One region of the Tardiphaga sp. 172_B4_N1_3 genome, then DNA from elsewhere that is predicted to be linked to it. Evidence: predicted binding sites of a transcription regulator. Region 1 holds the regulator's gene; each other region holds the start of a gene.
What was found. Region 1 encodes LexA, which represses DNA repair genes until DNA is damaged. Its sites were predicted from a motif close to TGTTCNNNNTGTGTTCNG; they were not measured.
Positions count from the first base shown of each region.

Region 2: the regulator LexA is predicted to act here: its motif matches at 1,603-1,620, upstream of AB7783_RS03815 (ImuA family protein).
Region 3: the regulator LexA is predicted to act here: its motif matches at 1,842-1,859, upstream of AB7783_RS26255 (DNA recombination protein RmuC).

Region 1 covers NZ_CP197238.1:1,387,435-1,390,709, forward strand. Annotated here, with positions in the region: gene AB7783_RS06250 (ComEC/Rec2 family competence protein) at 1-1,584, shown strand, start outside; gene lexA (transcriptional repressor LexA) at 1,603-2,325, opposite strand; gene AB7783_RS06260 (GNAT family N-acetyltransferase) at 2,627-3,196, opposite strand; gene AB7783_RS06265 (Orn/Lys/Arg decarboxylase N-terminal domain-containing protein) at 3,218-3,275, opposite strand, start outside.
Region 2 covers NZ_CP197238.1:876,906-880,180, forward strand. Annotated here, with positions in the region: gene AB7783_RS03805 (UdgX family uracil-DNA binding protein) at 1-257, opposite strand, end outside; gene AB7783_RS03810 (putative DNA modification/repair radical SAM protein) at 279-1,520, opposite strand; gene AB7783_RS03815 (ImuA family protein) at 1,683-2,474, shown strand; gene AB7783_RS03820 (Y-family DNA polymerase) at 2,368-3,275, shown strand, end outside.
Region 3 covers NZ_CP197238.1:5,556,562-5,559,836, reverse strand. Annotated here, with positions in the region: gene truA (tRNA pseudouridine(38-40) synthase TruA) at 1-166, opposite strand, end outside; gene fmt (methionyl-tRNA formyltransferase) at 166-1,098, opposite strand; gene def (peptide deformylase) at 1,137-1,658, opposite strand; gene AB7783_RS26255 (DNA recombination protein RmuC) at 1,890-3,104, shown strand; gene AB7783_RS26250 (AmpG family muropeptide MFS transporter) at 3,145-3,275, shown strand, end outside.

The sequences.
Region 1 (3,275 bases):
GATCCGCCGATACAGCCGAGTGTGGCGCTACGCTATTCGGCGACCATGCAGGGGCTACGCGACGCCATCGACGCGCGGATCCGCACAGTGCTCTCGGGCGATAGCCGCGCCATTGCTACGGCGCTGCTCACGGGCCGCCGCGATGCGATTTCGGCTGACGTCAATGATGCGATGTTCATCTCCGGCCTCGGTCATGTGTTGTCGATTTCTGGCTATCACATGGCCGTTGTCGCCGGCGTGGTGTTCTTTGCGATACGCGCACTGCTGGCACTGATCCCTGTCCTGACCGTGACATTCCCGATCAAGAAAGTCGCAGCGGCTGCGGCGTTATTCGCAGCACTGTTCTATTTGCTGCTGTCAGGTGCCGAAGTCGCGACACAGAGATCCTTTTTCATGACGGCCGTTGTGCTGATTGCAGTCATGGTCGATCGCCGGGCGGTGACGTTCCGTACGCTGGCGGTGGCAGCAATGGTTGTGCTGATCGTGGCGCCGGAAGCGTTGGTGCATCCGAGTTTTCAGATGTCATTCGCGGCGACGCTGGGGCTGGTCGCATTGGTGCAGATCGGCATGCCCGCGCTGTTTGCCTCGCCCGATCATTCCGCGACGGCGCGCGTGGCGCTATGGGGCGGACGCGAGATCGCGATGCTCGTGCTGGCCTCGCTGGTCGCGGGCCTCGCCACCACGCCCTATGCCGCGTTTCATTTCCATCGCGTCACGCCTTATGGCGTCGTCGCCAATCTCCTGGCGATGCCGGTGGTCTCGGCACTGGTTATGCCGGCGGGCATTCTCGGTTTGGTGGCCATGCCGTTTGGCTTTGACGGTGTGTTCTGGCGGCTGATGGATGTCGGCATCCAGTGGATGATTGTCGTCACGCAATGGGTGGCAGCCTTGCCCGGCGCCATCGGCCGGATGCCGGCCTTCGGGACGGGACCGCTGATATCAGCCAGTATCGGCATCATCGTGCTGGGATTGCTGCGCACGCCGTTGCGCCTCGCAGGGCTTGGTGTGCTTGCGCTCTCGATTGTCTGGGCGTTGCTGGTCAAGCAGCCGGATGTCCTGATTTCGGGTGACGGTCACAGCGTTGCGGTACGGGGCAGGGAGGGGCGCCTGCATATGATGCGCAGCGCCAAGGATGCGTTTCTCGCGAAGGAGTGGCTTGCCGGTGATGCCGACGCACGGCTGCCAACGGATGCCTCCCTCAGCCACGGTGTGTCCTGCGACCGCGACGGGTGCATCACGGCACTGGCCGATGGCGCTTTGGTGGCGCTGGTTTTACAGCCGGATGCCTTCACAGATGATTGCGAGAAAGCGGCGCTCATCGTCACGGCGCGACAATCGCCGAGAGATTGCAGGGCGCTGGTGATCGATCAGGATCGCCTGCAACGAAATGGTGCGGTGGGCCTGCACCGAACCGCGAATGGCTTTACGATGGATGCCGTGCGACCGCGTGGCCTGGACCGTCCGTGGTCGCGCGCAATTCCCGATGAGCCCCAGCAAGATCTGATCCAGAACAGTCGTCCACCGCAAAACCGGCCGGTGGATGCGACGCCGGCGGAAACCGATCTTCAACCCGAAGATCAGTAATCCGCCGAGGCGCAAATCTCAGTAGCGGCGATACAGGCCGATCAGCTTGCCCTGAATGCGCACCCGGTTGGGTGGCAGGATACGGACCTCGTAGGCGTCATTCGCAGGCTCCAGCGCGATCGACGCGCCGCGGCGGCGGAAGCGCTTCAACGTGGCTTCCTCGTCGTCGATCAGGGCCACCACGATGTCGCCGGTGTCGGCGCTCTCGTTGCGCTGGATCAGCACGGTGTCTCCGTCGAGAATGCCGGCGTCCTGCATGGAATCGCCGCGCACTTCGAGCGCGTAATGTTCGCCGGAACCGAGCATGTCTGCGGGCATGCTGATGGTGTGGCTGCGGGTCTGCAGCGCCTCGATCGGCGTACCTGCCGCGATCCGGCCCATCACCGGGATGGCAACTGTGCGGCCATTGTCATCATCGCCGCTGTTGCTGGCGATGCTGGCGGCCGAACGCACCTTGCCAAGCGTGCCTTCGATGACGCTGGGCGTGAAGCCGCGGCGGCCGGTACCGCCGGTGACCGGCGCGCCGAGCTCTGGCAGCTTGATGACTTCGATGGCACGGGCGCGATTGGGCAGACGGCGTATGAAGCCGCGTTCTTCCAGCGCGGTGATCAGACGATGGATGCCGGACTTCGAGCGCAGGTCGAGCGCATCCTTCATCTCGTCGAAGGAGGGCGGGACGCCGGCTTCCTTCAACCGTTGATCGATGAATCGCAGGAGTTCGTATTGTTTGCGCGTGAGCATCTGAAGCCATCCTCAGTTGACGGTGTCGGCCGCCGCGTGCGTTTCAAAGGGCCTTCGAACGGTGAGCCTCAATCCAGAGACGATCGTTCGAAGATCGGTTGCGCGAGTTCGGGCACTCTCAAACTACTCAAAGCCACAGAATCTCGAAACAAATCATGAACGAACACTATATGTTCCATATGTGTTCTGCAATGCTTAATTTGCCGTCAACAGAATGCACGTTGAGCGAGGTTTGAGGAGGCTGTTCCTCACCTGCCGTCGACCGCGGCGGAGATGGAAAATGCTTCCGCGGTCGCCTGGGCTACGCGGACGTCATGCGCCCAATGGGCGGCGGCGGAGTCGTGGAGCCGGTGGCCAGCGAGCGCTGAACCATGATCGTGTCGGCCCAGCGGCCGGAGCGATAAGCGACGCCGGGCAGCAAGCCGACGCGGGCGAAGCCGAAGCTTTCATGAAGGCCGAGGGAGGCCGTGTTGTCGGCATCGATATAGCCGATGATCTGCCGAAAGCCGGCCGCCGCGCACACGTCGATCAGTTCGCGCATCAACAGGCGGCCGATGCCCCGGCCGACATGTCCGTGGTGGATATAGATCGAATGCTTGACCGTGTAGCGATAGGCCGGTCGCTTGCGGAACAGCACCACATAGGCATAGCCGACGACCTCGCCGCCTTGCGTGGCGACGAGGTGGGGGAACCGCTTGCTGCGCAGGTTCTTGCGCCGGTCTCTGAGATCATCGGGCTGCGGCGTGTCGGCGTCGCTGACGCCTTCCTCGACGCCTTGCCGGATGTGCCGGCGATAGATCGCCAGCATGGCATCGACGTCGGTGTCGCGTGATGGTCGGATGACGACCGGCTGTTCGAGTTCCGTTGGCAAATCTGGCTCCTTACGTGCTCCCTATTCGGAGACCACGTAAGTGTAAAGCCGGATCCGGCCATTGGCGTCGACCTTGCGG
Region 2 (3,275 bases), 510 kb from region 1:
TAGAGCAGGGCGAAGCGTTCGGGATCGCGATGCAGGATCGCGGTGTGCGCCAGTTCGACGAATTTGGCCGAGACGTTGAAAGTGCCTTGCGTGGCGTCAGAGAGCAACGTCTCGGGCGAGGCGGAGAACAATTCAGGCTCGGCGCCTGCAACCGTCCATGTCACGTCAGTGGGAGCAATGTTGTTGAGCGCCAGTTTGCGTGCCGCCTTGCGCCAGCCTTCAAAGTCGGTGTCGCTCTCCAGCACGATACTGTGCATCGGATCTCCTGAAATGAAAGTCTAAAATCCAAATCCCAATTGGGTTGCCTTCGGTTTGAACTGCTCCGCCAGCCTCGCGCCGTCCAGCAAATTCACGGCGGGGCGGTGATCCGGAAGAACGATGAAAGGCAGTGCCTTGTTCCGCGGAATATGCAGCCGGGCGAGGTCGCCGATGCGGATCGACGAGATGCGGCGGGTTTCGATGATCCGCTGCACGGCCTTGGCGCCAAAGCCGGGCACGCGCAAAAGGTCTTCGCGGCTGGCGCGGTTGACGTCGAGCGGGAAGCGCTCGCGGTGTCGCAGCGCCCAGGCGAGCTTCGGATCCATGTCCAGCGATAGCATGCCGTCATTGTCATCGACGATCTCGTCGGCATCAAAGCCATAGAAACGCATCAGCCAGTCGGCCTGATACAGCCGATGCTCGCGGATCAGCGGCGGGGCGCGCAGCGGCAGTGCGCGGCTGGCATCGGGGATCGGGCTGAAAGCGGAGTAATAGACACGCTTCAGATTGTAGGACCCGTACAGATTGGCCGAGGTGCGGATGATGGTTGAATCATTGGCGCTGTCGGCGCCGACGATCATCTGCGTGCTCTGGCCGGCCGGCGCAAAACGCGGCCCGACTTTGCCGCGCGGCGTCGGCTTGCGTCCTTCGCGGGCTTCGTCGAGCTTCAGCCGCAAACGGCCCATGGTGCGGCGTATGGCGCGAACGTCTTTTTCCGGAGCCAGCTTGGCGAGGCTGTCTTCTTCCGGCACCTCGATATTGATCGAGAGGCGATCGGCATATTTGCCGGCCTCGGTAATCAGTACCTCGTCGGCTTCCGGAATGGTCTTGAGATGGATATAGCCGCGGAAGTGATGCTCCTCGCGCAGTTTCCGCGCGACGGCGACAACCTGTTCCATCGTGTAATCGGCGCTGCGGATGATGCCCGACGAGAGAAACAGTCCCTCTATGTAATTGCGCCGGTAGAAATCCAGCGTCAGTTGGACGACCTCATCGACGGTGAAGCGGGCGCGCGTCACATTGCTGGAGGCGCGGTTGACGCAATAAAGGCAATCGTAATTGCAGGCATTGGTGAGCAGGATCTTCAGCAGCGAGATGCAGCGGCCGTCCGGCGCATAGGAATGACAGATCCCCATCCCTGCATCGGTCGAGCCGATGCCTTTGCCGTCGCGGGAGTCCCGTTTCTCGGTACCGCTGGACGCACAGGACGCGTCGTATTTCGCGGCATCCGCTAGGATCTCCAGCTTGCGCTTCACGTCCATGTTCAAAAATCCCTTTGATTCCAAACGCTAAAAAAGTGGCTGATGATCCCGATTGACTCGGCTTGCCATCTTAGCTTTATATTAGAACATATCATGAACAAATGGGCCGGCAATGGGTTCACTAAAAACCCTCCACGGCAAAACAATTTCGAGGAGCGGCGCATGACCGGCGCACGCATGACCACGCTCGCGCAATTGCGCGGCAGCATCGAGCGCATCGAGACCCACAGCGATACCTATGCGCCGGATCGCGTGTCGCTCGGTCATGCCGAGGCGGACGCGGCGCTGCAAGGCGGGCTCGCACGTGGCACCATGCATGAGGTGTTCGCCGAAGGCCGGCACAGCGCGGCGGCCACGGGCTTTGTCGCCGGCCTTGCGCATCGTGTCTCGGCAAAGCGGCCGCTGCTGTGGATCCGGCAGGATTTCTCCGAACGCGAATGCGGCGCGCTGGCCATGAGCGGCTGGCGTGAGCTCGGCCTCGATCCGCGCCTGCTGGTCACCGTGCGCGCGCCCGATGTCGAGACGGCATTGCGGACCACGGCTGATGCGCTGGCCTGCGATGCGCTGGGCAGCGTCGTGCTGGAAACCTGGGGCGACAGCAAACAGTTCGACCTCGTCGCCAGCCGCAAACTCACGCTGGCAGCGCGCGGCTCTGGCGTCACGTGCCTGTTGCTGCGGACTGCAGGCGTTCCGGTCTCGAGTACGGCAGAGACGCGCTGGATCATCCGCTCCGCGCATTCGCCGCCATTCAGGCCATGGCAATCATGGGGCGCGCCCATGCTCGATGTGCAACTCGTTCGAAATCGTCACGGCCCGAACGGGCAATGGATCATGGAATGGAAGTGTGATGAGTGCGTTTTCCGTGACACATCGGCGCATCCTCAGCCTGTGGCTGCCGCGCCTGCCAACCGATCGCATCAAACGTCAGCTCGCGCGCAACGGCGCGCCAGCTAATCTGCAAGCAAGTATTGTCGTCGCCAAGCAAAGCAATGCGCTGCAGATTTCCGCGCTGGACGATGCCGCGGCGAAGCTCGGCCTTGAACCAGGTCTGCCGCTCGCCAATGCCCGTGCGGTCTGTCCGGACATTCAGGTGTTCGATGCTGATCCTGTCGCCGATACGCAGGTATTGACCGACATCGCCGATTGGTGCGACCGCTTCACGCCACTGGTGGCGCTGGATCTGCCGCATGGCCTGTTTCTCGACATCACCGGCTGTGCCCATCTGTTCGGTGGCGAGGCCGCACTGATGGAGCAGCTCTGCGCGGCGCTGTCGCGGCAGGGTTTTATTGTCAGTGCAGCGATTGCGGGGACATCGACATGCGCGCGCACGCTCAGTCGATATGCACATGGCCGGATCATCGCCGCGGGCGAGGAGGCCAGGGCAGTGACGTCGCTGCCGTTGTTCACGCTCGGCGCCGATGAGGCGATCATCCGTGGATTGCGCCGCGCCGGCTTGAAGACCATCGGCGATGTCGCCTCGCGCTCGCGCCCCGAAATCACCGCACGTTTCGGCGCGGAATTCACGACGCTGCTGGAACAGGCGCTGGGGCAAAGCGATGCACCGATTTCCCCGCGCAAGCCGCTGCCGGATTATATCGTCGAGCAACGTTTCGCCGAACCGATTGCCACCGATGGCGTGATTACGCTGACACTGGCCAAGCTGGCACGCACGCTGATCGATGCGATGGACAGGCAGGGCAAGGGCGCGCGACGACTGGAAGCGGCGTTCTTCCGCACCGATGGCGCGGTGCGGGT
Region 3 (3,275 bases), 4.2 Mb from region 1:
CGCCGGCATCGGTGCGACCGGCGCCATGGACGCGGATCGACTCGCCGCAAATGGCCTCGGCGGCACGCTCCAGCGCGCCCTGTACGGTCAGCGTCGCGTTGGCCTGCACCTGCCATCCGGAAAATGGCGCGCCGTCATATTCGATGATCATCTTGTAGCGCGGCATCAGCCCACCTGCAGAGGCGGCTTCAGCGGCGTGCCACGCAGAAATTCACTGGCCTTCATCGGCTGCTTGCCGGCGCGCTGCAGGTCGATGATCCGGATCGCGCCCTCGCCGCAGGCGATGGTGAGCTGATCGTCGATGATCTCGCCGGGCGCACCCGCGCCCTTTGCAAGCTCGCAGCGCAGAACCTTCACGCGCACCGCCTCGCCCTCGATCGGCACTTCGCACCACGCGCCGGGAAACGGCGACAGGCCATGACAATGCCGAAGCACGTCGCGCGCCGGCTTCGACCAGTCGATCTTGGCCTCGGCCTTGTCGATCTTGGCCGCGTAGGTGACGCCGTCTGCGCTCTGCGGGGTCAGGCTCAGCCGTCCCCTTTCCAGCGCACCCATGGCCCGCACCATCAAGTCGGCACCAAGCGGCGCCAGCGCATCGTGCAGGTCCAGCGCCGTCATCGCATCGGTGATCGCCAGGCGCTCGGCCATGGCGACATCGCCGGTGTCGAGGCCGATATCCATCTTCATCACCATGACGCCGCTCTCGGCGTCGCCCTCCATGATGGCACGATTGATCGGCGCCGCGCCGCGCCAGCGCGGCAGTAGCGAGCCGTGCAGGTTGAAGCAACCTAGGGGCGGCACATCGAGAATGTTCTGCGGCAGGATCATGCCGTAGGCGACGACGACCGCAGCCTCGGCCTCATGCGACCGGAACTCGACTTCCGCCTCCGGCGTCCGCAGCGTTTTCGGCGTGAAGACGGGAATGCCGAGCCGTTCAGCCTCGCGCGCCACCGGCGTCGGCTGCAGCTTCATGCCCCGGCCGGCGGGCTTTGCTTCGCGGGTATAGACGGCGACGATCTCATGGCCGTGGGCCACGAGTTCGAGCAGCGTCGGCACCGCGAAATCCGGCGTGCCCATGAAGATCAAACGAAGCGACATAGGTCGGAGCCGATCTGTTGCAGCGTTGCGCGGAGAAGCTACTCCGCGCGCTTGGCGAGCTTGGTGAACTTCTTCAGCACGCGGTCGCGCTTCAGCTTGGAAAGGTAATCGACGAACAGCACGCCATTGAGATGGTCGATCTCGTGCTGAATGCAGGTCGCGAACAGGCCAGAGGCCTCTTCCTCGATGGTCTTGCCGTCGAGGTCCATATAACGGATCCGCACTGTCGCCGGGCGTTCCACTTCCTCGTAATATTCGGGAATCGACAGGCAGCCTTCCTCATAGACCGAGAGCTCTTCCGAGGCCGAGATGACCTCCGGATTGATAAAGACACGCGGCTTCTTGCCGTCCTCCTCATCGTCCTTCTTGGCGATGTCCATGGTGATCAGCCGCAGCGGAACCGCGATCTGGATCGCCGCCAGCCCGATCCCGGGTGCGTCATACATCGTCTCGAACATGTCGTCGGCGAGCTTGCGCACCTCCGACGTCACCTTCTCGACAGGTTTGGAGATCAGCCGCAACTGTTTGTCGGGCAGGATAATGATTTCACGAATGGCCATGGCGGCGATTTAATCTGCGCGCCGGTCCGGGTCAATCCGCTGGAAAAGCTGGACTTTGAAGGACGTCAACTCCCCGCAAACCATGAAAATTGAGGCGCGGTTAACCATGCCGGTTAAGGTCTGCTTAACCACATTTCTTAGGCTTGGGTTAACCAGGAAAATTCATTTTGCATTAACCATAAATGTTCCCTCTTCGTTCGCGCAACCGACCGAATCGGCTACAAGGATGGGATGAACGAGATTCTTTTCATGATCGGCGACATGCCGGTCACCGCCGGCGTGGCATTGATGGGCTTCAGTGCTCTGGCGCTGGGTTTGCTGCTCACCATCGCCATCATCATCGCTCGCTCCGGTAGCCGCGGCGCCGCCATGGCGATGGCCCAGGCGATCCGCGCCGACGAACTGGAAGAACGCCTCAGCGAAGTGCTGAAGGCGCAGAACGAGGCCACCGGCCGCGTCGACGCCATGGGCCAGGCCTTGGCAGGCCGTCAGGCCGACATGGCACGCGCGGTGTCCGAGCGACTGGACTCCGTGACCCATCGCGTCGGCCAATCCATGGAACAGACCACCCGCAACACGATGGAAAGCCTGAGCGCGCTGCATGAGCGGCTGGGCATCATCGACAACGCCCACAAGAACCTCACCGACCTCACCTCGCAGGTAACGACGCTCCGCGACGTGCTCGCCAACAAGCAGTCGCGCGGCGCCTTCGGTCAGGCGCGGATGGAAAGCATCGTCAAGGACGGCATGCCGAGCGGCGCCTATGCGTTCCAGCACACGCTGTCGTCGGGCAAACGGCCGGACTGCGTGATCTTCCTGCCGGACCAGCGCCCGCTGTGCATCGATGCGAAATTCCCTTTGGAGGCCGTCACGGCGCTGCATGACGCGCGCAGCGACGACGAGAAGAAATACGCAGCACAGCGCTTGCGCGCCGACGTGATGAAGCATGTCACCGACATCGCCGAGAAGTATCTGGTGGCCGGCGAGACGCAGGATACGGCGCTGATGTTCGTGCCGTCGGAATCCGTCTATGCGGAAATCCACGACGGTTTCGATGACATCATCCAGAAAGCCTATCGCGCCCGCGTCGTCTTGGTATCGCCGTCGCTGCTGATGCTGGCGATCCAGGTAATGCAGCAGATCCTGAAGGACGCGCGGATGCGCGACGCCGCCGACCAGATCCGCACGGAGGTACTGAATCTGGGCGACGACCTCACCCGGTTGCGCGATCGCGTGATGAAGCTGCAGACGCATTTCGGGCAGGCCAATGAGGACGTCCGCCAGATTCTGATTTCCGCCGACAAGATCGAAAAGCGCGCCGGCCGCATCGAGGAACTGGATTTCAGCAAGAGCGAGCCGGCGGCCGAGGTGGCCCCGGCGATCGCCAAGACCGCGGCCCCCGACATGTTCGCGCCGCTGCCGCGCAAGATTCAGGCAGGGGAATAGGCCACAGGCCGCTCCCTCCCGAATCTGCTAACCCTTCCCCATGACCAGCGCGCCTGACTCGTCCGAAGCCGCCCTCGCCTTGAAGCCCCGTGCCACCTGGCGCGAGAGCATGGCGGTGTATCTGCAGCCGCGGGTGCTGATCGTGCTGCTGCTTGGCCTGTCGTCGGGTCT